2 regions of the Microbacterium sp. 71-36 genome follow, and region 2 is predicted to be linked to the other one. Evidence: predicted binding sites of a transcription regulator. Region 2 holds the regulator's gene; the other holds the start of a gene.
What was found. Region 2 encodes LexA, which represses DNA repair genes until DNA is damaged. Its sites were predicted from a motif close to TCGAACANNTGTTCGA; they were not measured.
Positions count from the first base shown of each region.

Region 1: a site for LexA is predicted at 4,997-5,012, ahead of uvrA (excinuclease ABC subunit UvrA). Genes of this name have one in related genera too.

Region 1 is NZ_MKTP01000001.1:9,601-17,570, reverse strand. It holds gene rapZ (RNase adapter RapZ) at 1-32, opposite strand, end outside; gene uvrC (excinuclease ABC subunit UvrC) at 61-2,004, opposite strand; gene uvrA (excinuclease ABC subunit UvrA) at 2,008-4,947, opposite strand; gene BGO45_RS00065 (MarR family transcriptional regulator) at 5,091-5,525, opposite strand; gene BGO45_RS00060 (hypothetical protein) at 5,560-5,796, shown strand; gene BGO45_RS00055 (VOC family protein) at 5,843-6,265, opposite strand; gene uvrB (excinuclease ABC subunit UvrB) at 6,279-7,970, opposite strand, start outside.
Region 2 is NZ_MKTP01000009.1:66,481-74,450, forward strand. It holds gene dapF (diaminopimelate epimerase) at 1-67, shown strand, start outside; gene BGO45_RS16425 (methyltransferase) at 90-743, opposite strand; gene hflX (GTPase HflX) at 834-2,351, shown strand; gene BGO45_RS16435 (prolyl oligopeptidase family serine peptidase) at 2,410-4,296, opposite strand; gene BGO45_RS16440 (hypothetical protein) at 4,396-5,400, opposite strand; gene lexA (transcriptional repressor LexA) at 5,545-6,234, opposite strand; gene BGO45_RS16450 (LysM peptidoglycan-binding domain-containing protein) at 6,495-6,845, shown strand; gene BGO45_RS16455 (histidinol-phosphate transaminase) at 6,870-7,964, shown strand; gene hisB (imidazoleglycerol-phosphate dehydratase HisB) at 7,961-7,970, shown strand, end outside.

The sequences.
Region 1 (7,970 bases), on a different contig from region 2:
ACCTCGCCGGGCGCATCCCGTGCCGCCTGCATGATTCGCCCTTCCGTCGGGGGTTCCAGCCTAGCGAGCCAGGCGCGCGTGGATGGCCTCGGCCAGGGTCGGGCCGATGCCGGGCAGCGCCATGATCTCATCGGGAGAGGCGTTCTTCAGCGCCGTGACCGAACCGAAGTGCCGCAGGAGGGCCTTGATGCGGGCGTCTCCGAGGCCCGGGACCTCCGTCAGCACACTCGAGATGTCGCGCTTGCGCCGCTTGCGCTGATGCGTGATCGCGAACCGGTGCGCCTCGTCACGGAGTCTCTGCAGCAGATACAGCGCCTCCGACGTGCGCGGAAGGATGACCGGGTAGTCCTCCCCCGGCAGCCACACCTCTTCGAGCCGCTTGGCGATGCCGCACAGGGCGATCTCCTCGTGGCCCGCGTCGGCGAGGGCGCGCGCCGCCGCGGCGACCTGCGGCTGACCGCCGTCGACGACGAGCAGTTGCGGACGATACGCGAACCGCGGGCGCTTGCGCGTGGTCACCACCTCGCCGTCCGCCGTCGCCTCGGGGCTCTCGGCATCCGCGACGATCGCTCCCCCGAGCGTCTCGCGCTCGTCGTCGTCGGGCCTGTCGAGGTAGGCCAGCCGGCGCGTGAGCACCTGGTACATCGAGTCGGTGTCGTCGGTGGTCTCGGCGACGCCGAACGAGCGGTACTGGTCCTTGCGCGGCAACCCGTCCTCGAAGACGACCATGGATGCCACGACATTGGTGCCCGACAGATGAGAGACGTCGTAGCACTCGATGCGCAGCGGCGCCTCGGCGAGCCCCAGGGCCTCCTGCAGATCGGTGAGCGCCTGCGAGCGGGCGACGTAGTCGCTCGTGCGGCGCGTCTTGTGGAGCATGAGCGCCTGCTGCGCGTTGAGCGTCGCGGTCTTCAGCAGGTCGGCCTTCGGTCCGCGCTGGGCGACCTGCACCGACACGGGCCGACCGCGTCGGTCGCGCAGCCACGCCTCCAGCTGAGCGGCGTCGTCCGGCAGCTCCGGCACGAGCACCTGCCGGGGGATGTCGGCGGCCGCGGCGTCGCCGTACGTCCGCTGCACCACCTGATCGACGAGATCGGCGCCGGAGATGTCGATCTCCTTCTCGATCGTGGTCGCCCGCACCCCTCGGACACGACCGCCGCGCACCACGAAGTGCTGAACGGTCGCCGCCAGCTCGTCCTCGGCGATGCCGAAGAGATCGGCATCCGTATCGGCCGGGAGCACCAGGGCGCTCTTGCCGAGCACGGCGTCGATGGCCTGCAGCTTGTCGCGATACCGTGCGGCGGCCTCATAGTCCATGGCCGCCGAGGCCTCCATCATCCGAGCGGTGAGCGCCTTCGTGAAACGCTGGTCGCCGCCCGACATGAAGGCCACGAAGTCGTCGACGATCGCGCGGTGCTCCTCGATCGTCACCTTCATCGAGCACGGTCCGCCGCAGCGCCCGATCTGCCCCGGGAAGCAGGGCCGCCCCGATTGCATCGCCTTCTTGTACGACGAGTCGCTGCACGTGCGGATCGGGAACACCTTGATCATCAGGTCGATCGTGTCGTGCACCGCCCAGACCTTCGGGTACGGCCCGAAGTACTTTGCTCCGCGGATCTTCGGATTGCGCGTGACGATGACCCGAGGCGCCTCGTCGGCGAGGGTGATCGCCATGAACGGGTAGGACTTGTCGTCGCGATAGCGCACGTTGAACGGCGGATCGAACTCCTTGATCCACATGTATTCGAGCTGCAGCGAGTCGACGTCACTCGGCACCACGGTCCACTCGACCGAGGTCGCGGTCGTCACCATCCGGCGGGTGCGCTCGTGCAACGAGTACAGCGGTGCGAAGTAGTTCGACAGGCGCGCACGGAGGTTCTTCGCCTTGCCGACGTACAGCACGCGCCCCTCCGCATCCCGGAAGCGGTAGACCCCCGGGTTGGTCGGGATCTCCCCCGCCTTGGGGCGGTAGGGCAGCTGCGACAGCCGCTCTCGGGCCGCCACGGATCAGACTCCCGCGCGGGCCAGTTCCGGCTCGCGCTCGGCGGTGTTGCGCTGCGCGCCGGTGCGACCGGTCTCGAGGAGTTCCGCGAGGAACGCGCCCGTGTGGCTCTCGGTCACGGTCGCGACCTGCTCGGGTGTTCCGGTCGCGACGATCGTGCCGCCGCCGGCACCGCCCTCGGGACCGAGGTCGATGACCCAGTCCGAACTCTTGATCACGTCGAGATTGTGCTCGATGACGATCACGGTGTTGCCCTTGTCGACGAGTCCGTTGAGCACCTTGAGCAACAGCGAGACGTCTTCGAAGTGCAGACCCGTGGTCGGCTCGTCGAGCACGTAGATCGAGCGGCCGTTGCTGCGGCGCTGGAGTTCGGTCGCGAGCTTGACGCGCTGCGCCTCGCCGCCCGAGAGTGTCGTGGCCGACTGACCCAGCCGGACGTAGCCGAGGCCCACGTCGACGAGCGTCTTGAGGTACCGGTGGATCGCCTGGATGGGCTCGAAGAACTCCGCGGCCTCCGAGATCGGCATCTCGAGCACCTCGGCGATGTTCTTGCCCTTGTAGTGCACCGAGAGGGTGTCGCGGTTGTACCGCTTGCCGTGGCAGACCTCGCAGTCGACGTACACGTCGGGCAGGAAGTTCATCTCGATCTTCAGGGTGCCGTCGCCCGAACACGCCTCGCACCGGCCGCCCTTGACGTTGAAGCTGAAGCGTCCGGCCTGGTAGCCGCGCACCTTGGCCTCGGGTGTCTCGCTGAACAGGGTGCGGATGCGGTCGAACACACCGGTGTACGTCGCGGGGTTCGACCTCGGTGTGCGGCCGATCGGCGCCTGGTCGACGTGCACGACCTTGTCGAGGTTGTCGAGCCCGGTGACGCGCGTGTGCTTGCCCGGCACGCGACGTGCGCCGTTGAGTTTCGAGGCGAGCACTTCGTACAGGATGCCGTTGACGAGCGTCGACTTGCCGGAACCGCTCACGCCGGTCACCGACGTCAGCACCCCCAGCGGGAAGTCGACCGTGACGTTCTGCAGGTTGTTCTCGCGCGCACCGACGACCGTGACCTGTCGCTTCTTGTCGATCTTGCGGCGCTTCTTCGGGGCCTCGATCGAGCGACGGCCCGACAGGTATGCGCCGGTCAGCGATCGGTCGTCGCTGAGGAGCTGGGCCAGGGGCCCGGAGTGCACGACGTTGCCACCGTCCACCCCCGCCCGCGGTCCGATGTCGACGACCCAGTCGGCGGCGTGGATCGTCTCCTCGTCGTGCTCGACCACGATCAGCGTGTTGCCGAGGTCGCGCAGCGTCTCGAGCGTCTGGATGAGCCGACGGTTGTCGCGCTGGTGCAGACCGATAGACGGCTCGTCCAGCACATACAAGACGCCGGTCAGACCCGAGCCGATCTGCGTCGCGAGACGGATGCGCTGCGCCTCGCCGCCCGAGAGCGTGCCGGCGGCACGACCGAGGCTGAGGTAGTTCAGGCCGACCTGCAGCAGGAAGTCCAGGCGCGCCCGGATCTCGCGCAGGACGGCCGCGGCGATCGTCGCCTCACGGTCGGTGAGCGTGAGCTGCGAGAAGAACTCGCGCGCATCGGCGAGGCTCATGCGGGAAGCCGCCGCGATCGAGGTGCCGTCGACGAGCACGGCGAGCACCTCGGGCTTGAGACGGTCGCCGTCGCAGACCGCGCACGGCACCTCGCGCAGGTACTCCGACCACCGCTGACGCTGCGCGTCGGACTCGGCCTGCAGATACTGTCGCTCGATGTAGGGCACGACGCCCTCGAAGCCGGACGAGTACCGCATCTCACGCCCGTAGCGGTTCTTCCACTTGACGGTGACCTTGTAGTTCTCGCCGCGCAGAACAGCGTTCTGCACGTCCGTCGACAGGTCGCGCCACGGGGTGTCGAGCGAGAAGTCGAGATCGCGGGCGAGCCCCTCGAGCAGCCGCTCGTAGTACTGGAACAGGCCCTTGCCCTGCGTGGTCCACGGCAGGATCGCCCCGTCGCGGATCGAGAGTTCTTCGTCGCCGAGCATGAGGTCGACGTCGACCGACATGCGCGTGCCGAGGCCGGAGCACACCGGACAGGCGCCGAACGGGGCATTGAACGAGAATGTCCGCGGCTCGATCTCGGTCAGCTGCAGCGGATGCCCGTTGGGGCACGCGAGCTTCTCGGAGAAGGACTGCCAGGCGGCATCCCCCTCCTCATCGACGAAGTTCACCTGCATGATGCCGCCGGCGAGCCCGAGGGCCGTCTCGACCGAGTCGGTGACGCGGCTCAGGATGTCGCCGGAGGCCACGAGTCGGTCGACCACGACCGCGATGTCGTGCTTGTAGCTCTTCTTCAGCGTCGGCGGCTCGGCGAGCTGCACGAGTTCGCCGTCGACGACGGCGCGTGCGTATCCCTTCGCGCTGAGCTCCTTGAAGAGGTCGACGAATTCGCCCTTCTTCTGGGTCACCACCGGCGCGACGATCTGATAGCGGGTGCGCTCGGGGAGCTCCATGAGCTGGTCGGCGATCTGCTGCACCGTCTGCCGCTGGATCGGAGCACCGCAGTCGGGACAGTGCGGCACGCCGATGCGCGCCCAGAGCAGACGCATGTAGTCGTGGATCTCGGTGATCGTGCCCACGGTCGACCGGGGATTGCGGTTGGTCGACTTCTGGTCGATCGAGACCGCGGGGCTCAGACCCTCGATGAAGTCGACGTCCGGACGATCGACCTGGCCGAGGAACTGGCGGGCATACGCGCTCAGCGATTCGACGTAACGGCGCTGCCCCTCGGCGAAGATGGTGTCGAACGCCAGGCTCGACTTCCCCGACCCGGAGAGACCGGTGAAGACCACGAGCGAATCGCGCGGAATGTCGAGGTCGACGTTCTTCAGGTTGTGGACGCGGGCACCGCGAACACTGAGCTTTCCGCTGGTGTTTCCGGGAGACGAGACAGGAACGATGGGCACCCGTCAAGTCTAGGTTCCCCCTCCGACATCGGTCCCGGGTTCGCCTCCGGCGCACACGTGTGCGAAGGTGCGGCACCGCGTCGTGTGGGCCGCGAGGCCCTCGTGAAGGTGGGTCGGGCCGCGGTCGGGGCGGGGGAAACGCCTCAGTCGGCGGAGTCGAGACGCCCCGCGAACGGGGCGAGCCCGTCGCGCAACGCGACGAGCGCGCTCTCGTCGATGCCGACCCGCTCCATGATCCGCGCGGGCACCTCGAGGGCGCGTTCCCGCAACGCGCGGCCGTCATCGGTCAGCTCGATGTCCAGGACGCGCTCGTCGTCGACGCGACGCGTACGCCGCACCCTCCCCTGCGCTTCGAGCCGCTTGACCAGCGGAGAGAGCGTCGCGGGCTCCATCGCGAGCTCCCCGGCCAGTGCGCCGAGCGACCGGGGCGCCCGCTCCCAGAGCGCGAGCATCACGAGGTATTGGGGATGCGTGAGACCGAGCGGCTCGAGGACCGGGCGGTAGATCGACACCACGTTGCGCGCGGCGGTGACGAGCGCGAAGCACACCTGGTTCTCCAAACGCAGCGGATCGTCCACGCACCCTCCTCGAATACTTAGTACACTAATTATCATGGCACACAGGGATGCCGACCGACCCCCGCTGCGCGAACGCGTGCGGGCTGCCGGCGGGTGGTACCAGTACATCAACTCGCGTCTGATCCGCGTCGCCGGTCCCGCATCGGTCGGTCCGTACGAGACGACGCCCGAACCGGTGCGCACCGCGCGCCCCTGCCCCCTGTGCGGTCACCCGATGTCGGAGCACAGCGTCGACCGGTCGGGACCGAAACCCCTTCTGCACTGCCCGTGAGACCGGGCACAAGGCCGAGGCCCCGCGACCGGTCGGGCACCGCCCGTCAGGCGAGCTGCGGTCGCCCGTCGGCATCCAGGGGCCAGCCGGGGTTGACCGCGACCTCCCACGGATGACCGTCCGGATCGACGAACACCCCCGAGTATCCGCCCCACGGGGTCGGCGCGCCCGAGCGCCCGAGTGTCGCGCCGGCCGCCACCGCGTCGGCGAGGATGCCGTCGACCTCGCGCGGTGTGCGGACGTTGTGCGCGAGAGTGACGCCGCCCCACCCTCCACCGTCCGGGACGGCCGAATCGGAGGCGAGCTCCTCGCGGCCCCAGAGTGCGACGACCATTCCGCCGACGTCGAAGAACGCGACCTCACGGTCGACCGAGTCGGCGTGCCGACTCCAACCGAGACGCTCGTAGAACCCCAGCGACCGCTCCAGGTCCGCCACGCCGAGCGTGATCAGCGAGACTCTCTGCTCCACCGGACTCCCCGGCTCAGGCGTGGCCGGCGCGCTCCATGGCGCGCAGTTCCTTCTTGAGGTCCTGCACCTCGTCGCGCAGACGTCCCGCGAGCTCGAACTTCAACTCGCTCGCCGCCGCGAGCATCTGCTGCGTGAGGTCGGCGATCGTGGACTCGAGCTGATCGGCGCCCTCCGCGGCGATCCCCGTCCGCCGCAGCTGAGGTGTCGGCGACTTGCCCTTGCCCGCCTTGTCGTTGCGGGACAGCAGACTCCGAGTGTCCGATGCCTCGCGGGCCAGGACCTCGGTGATGTCGGCGATCTTCTTGCGCAACGGCTGCGGGTCGATGCCGTTCGCCTTGTTGTAGGCGATCTGCTTCTCTCGGCGCCGCTCCGTCTCCTCGATCGCGTTCTGCATCGAGTCGGTCATCTTGTCGGCGTACATGTGCACCTCGCCCGACACGTTGCGGGCCGCACGACCGATCGTCTGGATGAGGGACGTCCCGCTGCGGAGGAACCCCTCCTTGTCGGCATCCAGGATCGCGACGAGCGACACCTCGGGAAGGTCGAGGCCTTCGCGCAACAGGTTGATGCCGACGAGGACGTCGTACACACCCGCGCGCAGCTCGGTGAGCAGCTCGACGCGGCGGAGCGTGTCGACGTCGGAGTGCAGGTAGCGCACGCGCACCCCGTGCTCGCCGAGGAAGTCGGTGAGTTCCTCCGCCATCTTCTTGGTGAGGGTGGTGACCAGCACACGTTCGTCGCGCTCCACGCGCAGCCGGATCTGCTCGAGCAGGTCGTCGATCTGCCCCTTCGAGGGCTTCACGACGATCTCGGGGTCGACGAGACCCGTCGGGCGGATGATCTGCTCGACCACGCCGTCCGCGATCCCCATCTCGTAACGGCCGGGCGTGGCCGACAGGTAGACCGTCTGGCCGATCCGGTTCTTGAACTCGTCCCACCGCAGCGGACGGTTGTCCATCGCGCTCGGGAGCCGGAATCCGTGCTCGACGAGCGTCCGCTTGCGCGACGCGTCGCCCTCGTACATGGCGCCGATCTGCGGGACCGTCACATGCGACTCGTCGATGACGAGCAGGAAGTCGTCGGGGAAGAAGTCGAGCAGGGTGTGCGGCGGGTCGCCCGCATTGCGCCCGTCGAGGTGGCGGGAGTAGTTCTCGATGCCCGAGCAGAAGCCCAGCTGCTGCAGCATCTCGAGGTCGAACGTCGTACGCATCCGCAGACGCTGAGCCTCGAGCAGCTTGTTCTGCGACTCGAGCTCCTTCAGTCGCTCCGCGAGCTCGTGCTCGATCGTGCCGATCGCGCGCTGCACGGTATCGGTGCCGGCGACGTAGTGGGAGGCGGGGAAGATCGGCACGGAGTCCATCTTCTGCACCACGTCTCCGGTGAGCGGGTGCAGCATGTACAGCGCTTCGATCTCGTCGCCGAACATCTCGATGCGGATCGCGTACTCCTCATACACCGGGATGATCTCGATCGTGTCGCCGCGCACGCGGAAGTTGCCGCGCGAGAAATCGACGTCGTTGCGGTTGTACTGCATCGCGATGAACTTGCGGATGAGGGCGTCGCGGTCGTACCGCTCCCCCACCTGCAACGCGACCATGGCCCGCAGGTACTCCTCGGGCGCACCGAGGCCGTAGATGCACGACACCGTCGAGACCACGACGACGTCGCGACGCGACAGCAGGGAGTTCGTGGTGGAGTGGCGGAG
Region 2 (7,970 bases):
CGAGGGGCGCGTGTTCCTCTCCGGCCCGGCATCCCTGGTGTTCACCGGAGAAGTCGCCCTCGCCTGAACCGCCGCGGGATCCCGGCGCCTCAGATCGCGTCGGTGATGACGTCGATCGGTTCGCTCGGCGGCGAGCCGTGACGACGTACGCGCAGGACCCGGTACCCGCGCCCGGTCGCGGCGCGGTGCACCGAGAATCCGCTCGTGAACGTCGCGGTCAGCCACCGCTGCAGTGAATCCGAGCCGAGGTTCCGCTGCACCACGAACCATCCGTCGGAACGCTCCGCCAGACGGGGGATCCAGTGCTCCAGCATGCCGTGGAGCTCGTTCTTCCCCACTCGGATGGGCGGATTCGACCGGATGGTCCGGAAGGAGATCCTGTCGGGAACATCCTCGGGGCGGACGGCGTTGACGTTGGTGAGTCCGAGGAGTTCCGCGTTCCGTCTGACGAGGTCGAGAGCACGCTCATTGACGTCGACGGCCCAGACGGTGGCGTGCGGAGCATCCAGCGCCAGGCTCAGCGTGATCGGACCCCAGCCGCTTCCCAGGTCGAGGAAGTGCCCACCGGCGGGTGGGGCCGGGGTGTTGGCCAGGAGCACCGAAGTACCGGCATCCAGTCGGTCCGGACTGAACACACCGCCGGCGGTCACGACCTCGAGCTCACGCCCGGCGAGGGTGACACGGAGGCGGCGGAACTGTTCGGGACTCGACGGCGACGCGCTGAAATAGTGGTCGCTCCCCATGCCATGGAAGCGTAGCGGACCGGAGCCTCCGCCGTGGGGGCGACTAAAGTGCGAGGATGCCGCGGCACCGCCCGCGGTCGAAAGGAACACATGACCGAACAGACCACACCCCCGAGCATCGACGAGACGCCGGTCGACCCGGTCGACCGTGTGCTCGCGCGCGCCGATGCGCATCGCGGGGTCCGGGTCTTCGGCGCAGCTCAGGCGCTTCAGGACGCCGCCACCGCCTACGGCGGATCGGCCGACGGAGATCAGTGGGATCGCGAGGAGCGCGCGGCGCTTCGGCGTGTGCCCGGACTGTCCACGGAGCTGGAAGACGTCACCGAGGTCGAGTACCGACAGCTGCGTCTCGAGAACGTGGTCCTGGTCGGCGTGCACCCGCAGGGCGAGCAGACGGATGCCGAGAACTCGCTGCGCGAGCTGGCCGCCCTGGCGGAGACGGCCGGTGCGGTGGTGCTGGACGGCGTGCTGCAGCGTCGCCCCCACCCGGACCCCGCGACGTACGTCGGGCGCGGCAAGGCGCAGGAGCTGCGCGACATCGTCGCCGCGGTCGGTGCCGACACCGTCATCGCCGACACGGAGCTCGCCCCCAGCCAGCGGCGCGCCCTCGAGGATGTGGTGAAGGTCAAGGTGATCGACCGGACGACGGTGATCCTCGACATCTTCAGCCAGCACGCGAAGAGTCGCGAGGGCAAGGCCCAGGTCGAACTCGCGCAGCTCGAGTACCTGCTCCCGCGCCTGCGCGGCTGGGGCGACTCGATGTCTCGTCAGGCGGGTGGTCAGGTCGGTGCCGGCGGCGCCGGCATGGGATCCCGTGGACCCGGTGAGACGAAGATCGAGCTGGACCGCCGCCGCATCCGCACCAAGATGGCGCTGCTGCGCAAGCAGCTGCGCGACTTCGCTCCCGCCCGCGAGGCCAAGCGCGCGGAGCGCAAGCGTCACACGATCCCGTCCGTCGCGATCGCCGGGTACACCAACGCCGGCAAGTCGAGCCTGCTCAACCGGCTCACCAGCGCCGGGGTGCTGGTGGAGAACGCGTTGTTCGCGACCCTGGATGCCACGGTCCGCCGGTCCGAGACCTCCGACGGCCGCGTGTACACCCTCACCGACACCGTCGGCTTCGTCCGCAACCTTCCGCACCAGCTGGTCGAGGCGTTCCGTTCGACGCTGGAGGAGGTCGGCGATGCCGACGTCATCCTCCACGTCGTGGACGCGTCGCACCCGGACCCCGCGGCACAGCTTTCGACGGTGCGCGACGTGATGGGAGACGTGGACGCGGACTTCGGCCACGAGATCGTGGTCTTCAACAAGGCCGATCTGCTGAGTCCCGACGATCGGCTCGTCCTGCGCGGGCTCGCCCCCGCCGCCCTGTTCGTGTCGTCCCGTACCGGCGAGGGCATCGACGAGCTGCGGGCCGCGATCGAGGAGGCGCTGCCCCTCCCCGCGGTGGAAGTGCGGGCGGTCGTGCCCTACGACCGCGGTGACCTGGTCTCGGCGGTCCACGAGACCGGCCTGATCGTGGCGCAGGAGCATCGCGAGCAGGGAACGTTCCTGCACGCGCACGTCGGTGCGCGACTCGCGGCCGAACTCGCTCCGTTCGCAGCCTGATCGACTTCCGCTACGACGACGCCCCGCTGCCCGGCGGGGCGTCGTCGTGTCCGCCCGGTCAGTCGAGGGTGAACGGAGGGATGCCGGGGGTGTCGAACCCGAACACCGCGCCGAGGAAGCCGAGCTCGCGCTGAAGGGAGTCCACCACGGTCTCCGCTCGACGGAAGCCGTGACCTTCGCCCTCGTACAGGACGTACGAGTGCGCGACTCCGTGGGCGGCGAGGGCATCGCGGATCGCTTCGGCCTGCGAGGGCGGGACGACGCGGTCTTCCGCGCCCTGCAGGATCAGGAGAGGGACACGGAAGCGCTCCGGGTGCGTCAGCGGTGACCTGTCGAGGTAGACCGCTTCGGCTTCGGGGAGCGGCCCGATGAGACCGTCGAGGTAGCGCGCCTCGAAGTCGTGGGTGTCCTCCGCGAGCGCCCGCGCATCGCCGACGCCGTAGCGGGATATCCCGGCCGAGAACACGTCGGTGTTCGTCACGGCGGCGAGCACGGTCCAGCCGCCCGCGGATCCGCCGGCGATCGCGAGGCGTCGGGGGTCGGCGAGGCCGGCGGAGGCGAGAGCGGATGCCGCCGCCGCGACGTCGTCGACATCCACGACCCCCCACTGACCCCGCAGTCGCTCGCGATAGCCGCGGCCGTAGCCCGTGGAACCGCCGTAGTTGACGTCGAGCACGCCGATCCCGCGGCTCGTGAAGAAGGCCGTCTTCGGCGAGGGGGCGGGGCCGACGTGAGAGGTCGGACCGCCGTGGACGAGGACGACGTACGGTGGGCGTTCGCCCTCCGGAGCCGTCACGTCGGGGTTCGTCGGCGGGTACGCATAGGCGTGCACCGGGCCGTGGGGGCCCTCGGTGGTGAGCGCGCGGGCGGTCGGCATCCATTCGGCACCGGGATGGTCGCCGCCTCCGACCCGCTCGATCTCCCCGGTGTCGAGGTCGATGGACCACAGCCCCGACAGTCCCGTGGCGTCGGAACCCGAGACGAGGGCGCGTGCGCCCCGCACATCGTCGATCGAGGCGCCTGCGACCACCGGCACGTCGAGCAGGCGGATGCCGCTGGGCGCGATCTCGACGATCTCGTCGCCGCCGTCCGTGCGCACGGCGATGATGCGCCCGTCGGGGGTGGCGCCGAACCACCGGGTACCGAGGACCCAGACCGGTCCGCCCGTGTCGGCGTCGGCCGGGGCGACGGGCTGCGGATCGCCCTGGAGCGGACGGCGGAAGAGATTCCACCGGCCTTCCGGATCGTCGGCGTAGAGCAGCTCGTCGTCACCGATCCAGACCGGCTGGAGCGGCGCGCGCCGATCGCCCCCGGCGAGATCGCGCACGGCTCCGGTGGCGAGATCCGCGACCCGCAGGACGGTGGCGTCCCACGGCATGTCCGGGTGGTCCCACGCGATCCAGGCCAGGCGTCGTCCGTCCGGGGAGAGCGCGGGGTGGGCGAGGAACGCGCTGCCCGCGGCGAGCACCTCCGCGGCGGAGCCGTCGAGCGGGATCCGCACGATTGCACGCGCGGGGACCCGCCCGGTTCCGTGGGTCTCGCGGACCGCGAGGAGGGCGTCGTGCTGCCAGGACAGGCCGCCATGCCGGACGTTGCCGTCCGCGGGGGTCAGAGCGCGCGGCTCTCCGCCCGGCCGGAGCGCGTAGACGCGCTGGTCGGACTTCTCGACGTAGAACAGCTCGCCGTCGTCGGACGCGGTCCACGCACCGCCCCCGTACTCGTGGACGGAGGACCGCGCGTTTCCGGGCGCGGGCAGCACCGTCTCGATCGATCCGTCCGCACGTCGCCGCCGCACGGCGACGCGCCCGCCCTCGCTCGGGACCGATTCGCCCCACCAGACGTCGCCGCCGACGAGGCGCGCACCGTCCAGCCGCGGCGACGATCGGGAGACCGTCTCGGGCGTCAGGGGAGAGGGCCAGGATCCGTAGGGGAGCGTCTGCGGCATGGCATCCACCCTACGGACCGGGTCGGACATGCCGCGCCGTGCGTCGGTCGCCGCGGGGACGCGACCTTCCCGGTGCGTCCGCCCGCGGGCGAGGGCCTCTCAGCCGCCGACGACCTGACGCGTCACGCCCAGGCGACCGACCCAGTCGCGGATGACCTGACGCTGGTTCGCGTCGCACGTGTAGCCGTACCCGACGTTGACCTCGTAGTACGAGTAGGCGTCGATCGCGACCTCGTGATCGAGAGACCAGCCGTCCAGGAACGTCAGTGCGTAGCAGTCGGCCATCGTCTCGACGTCGCCGCCGAAGGAGGCGAGGGCGTCGTCCGTCGGCTGGGGGTTGGTGAACTGCAGGACGTGGGCGTACTCGTGATAGGCGGCGCCCGTGCGGATCCAGTCGGTCATGGTCGGGTCCGTGCGGGAGCCGGCCCGGACGTGCACGGTGAACGGCTCCGCGCCGGAGACGCACGCCAGAGCGGTGGCACCGCAGGGCGTGGCGTCTTCGAAGACGGTCGAGACCCAGCCCCGTCCGAGGCTGTCGAGGGTCGCCTCCCACGCGGTCCCCGACGCGTTCGAGGCCGCTTGCGCCGCCACCGCGGCCGAGTGGACCGAGATCTCCGATGTCAGTCTCCGGAGATCGGCGACGTCCTGATCGAGCGCAGCGGGGTTCCGCCGGTGGATCCACGCGCGATCAGCGAGATCCTCCACGCGGTACCACGGCACGATCGTGGCGTAGGGGAGGCCGACGAGAGGATCGACTGTCGCGTACAGGTCGTTCATCGCCGCACCGAACTGCTCCTTGCGGTCGATCATCTCCTGCTGCTCGTCGAGGCGCTGCTGCTGGTCGTCGATCTGCTGCCGCTGATCGTCGATCTGCGTGCGGGCTTCCTGCAATTGAGTGGCCAACCACAGGAATCCGAGTCCGACGGCGGCGACGAAGACGGTCAGCAGAACCGCGAGCACCACGACGCTCGCGCGCGGACGCCGACCCCCGGCCGACGGTGGGAGCGGGGCGGCCTGCTCCGCGGGCGGCGCTCCGACGGCCGGATCGGCCGGAACGCCGGGCACGTCGGAGGGCGGAGGTGCGGCGGCGCTGGGAGACGACACGGGACTCGCTCTCTCGAGGTGTCCTTGTCATGTTAGGGGTGTCGACCGGCCGCGATCAGACGCCTGTGGACACGGGCCCGGAACGGCGGAGGCCGGATGCGCGCCGAGAAGCGTGCATCCGGCCTCCCGCGGCGCCGTCACATGTCACACCGTACGCAGGACCGCCACGACGCGGCCGAGGACGATGGCCTCGTCGCCCAGGATCGGTTCGAACGCGGAGTTGCGGGGGAGGAGCCACGTGTGGCCGTCGCGGCGACGGAAGGTCTTGACGGTGGCCTCTCCGTCCAACATGGCCGCAACGATCTCGCCGTTCTCGGCGGTGGACTGCGTCCGCACGACCACCCAGTCGCCGTCGCAGATCGCCGCGTCGATCATCGAGTCGCCCGAGACCTTGAGCATGAACAGTTCGCCCTTGCCGACGAGCTGGCGGGGAAGGGGGAAGATCTCCTCGACCTGCTGGTCGGCGGTGATGGGCACGCCCGCGGCGATCCGGCCGACGAGCGGGACGAGGGCGGCGTCGCCGACCGCGGGTGCCGTGTCGGCGGGGTTCTCGGCGGCGGTGCCGGGCAGGTCGATCAGCACCTCCATCGCGCGCGTCTTCCCGGGGTCACGGCGGAGATATCCGCTGAGCTCGAGCTGGTTCAGCTGGTGGGTGACGCTCGAGAGCGACTTGAGTCCCACCGCGTCGCCGATCTCCCGCATGCTCGGCGGGTAGCCGTGCCGGGCGATCGAGCGCTGGATGACCTCGAGGATGGCGAGTTGCTTGTCGCTCAGGCTCTTCCGGCGCCGGGTCTGCGGCCGTTCGCGGCCGGCTGCGGTCGTCGCGTCGGTCATGTGTGCTCCCCTCGCGCCGCGTCGTGGATGCGGCGGAAATTCGAATGTCGGAGGTCCGTGGTGAGGTCTCCTCGTCGAAACCGTATCCGGTGGATCACTCGATCGCTGCGGAGCTCTCCGCGTGTCGCGTTCGATCGTTCTCCGACTGACCCGGTGTTGACAGGTTCACAGTATCGAAGATAAATTCGGAATACAGATTCGCACCACCGCCCTCCCGGCCGAGGGTGGGGTGCGAATCTCTCCCCACTGAGGAGCACACCATGACCAGCATCGTCGTCACCGCCCCCGCCACCCGCCTGCGTCTGACCGCGCGCGGACGTCGCGTGTTCGCCTTCCTGGCCGCGCTCCCCGTGGTCGTCGCGCTCGCACTCGCCGTCGTCGGCGGCGGGGCCGCCCTCGCCTCGAACGAAGCGGGTGCGTCCGCCGGAACTTTCACCGAGATCACCGTGATGAGCGGCGAGACGCTCTGGTCGATTGCCGAAGACGTCGCCCCCGGGTCCGATCCTCGCGACGTCGTCGCCGAGATCGCACGCCTCAACGCTCTCCAGAACGGTTCGGTCACGGCGGGGCAGCGCATCGCGATCCCCACCGCCTACGCGCCGGGGCGGTGATCTGCGGGAGCGTCGCCGCCTACCATGGGTGAGGTGACCGTGCGCCTCGACGACCTTCCTCTTCGCGATGACCTCCGGGGAATGATTCCCTACGGGGCGCCGCAGGCGGCCCTGCCTGTCGCCCTCAACGTGAACGAGAACACGCATCCCGTGCCGTCCGAAGTGGCGGACGACATCCTGGATGCCATCGCGCGGGCGTTGCGCGACGTCAACCGCTACCCCGACCGCGAGTTCACCGCCCTGCGTGAGGCCTTCGCGGATTATCTGGGCCACGGTCTCGTCCGCGAGCAGATCTGGGCGGCCAACGGGTCGAACGAGGTTCTGCAGCACGTTCTGCAGGCGTTCGGGGGTCCGGGTCGTCGGGCGATGGGCTTCGCTCCCACCTACTCGATGTATCCGATCCTCACGCGCGCCACGGGTGCCGAGTGGATCGCGGGGGAGCGCGAACACGACTTCACGCTCAGCCCGGCGTTCGCCGCCGAGCAGGTGGTGCGCGAGAACCCCGACATCGTGTTCCTGTGCGCCCCGAACAACCCCACCGGCACTCCGCTGGGACTCGACGTGATCGAGGCCGTCTACGCGGTCACCGACGGCATCGTGATCGTCGACGAGGCGTACCAGGAGTTCGCCCCCCACGACGAGCCCTCCGCGGTCACACTGCTCCCCGGACGCCCGCGTCTGGTGGTGTCCCGCACGATGAGCAAGGCTTTCGCTTTTGCCGGGGCCCGGGTCGGGTACCTCGCCGCCGACCCCGCCATCGCCGACGCACTCCGACTCGTGCGCCTGCCGTATCACCTCAGTGCGCTCACTCAGGCCGCGGCGACCGCGGCGCTGGGGCACGCCGACACGATGCTCTCGATGGTCGACGAGATCGTCGCCCAGCGTGACCGGATCTCCGCCACCGTGGCGGCGCTGGGGTACACCGCGCACGAGTCGTGGACGAACTTCGTGCTCTTCGGCGGCGTCGACGAGCCCGCGGTCACGTGGCAGGCGCTCTACGACCGCGGCGTGCTCATCCGCGACGTCGGAATTCCGCACCACCTGCGTGTGACCGCCGGAACGGCCGACGAGACCACCGCGTTCCTCGACGCCCTGGCGTCGGTAGGATCGCGAGCATGACCGGCC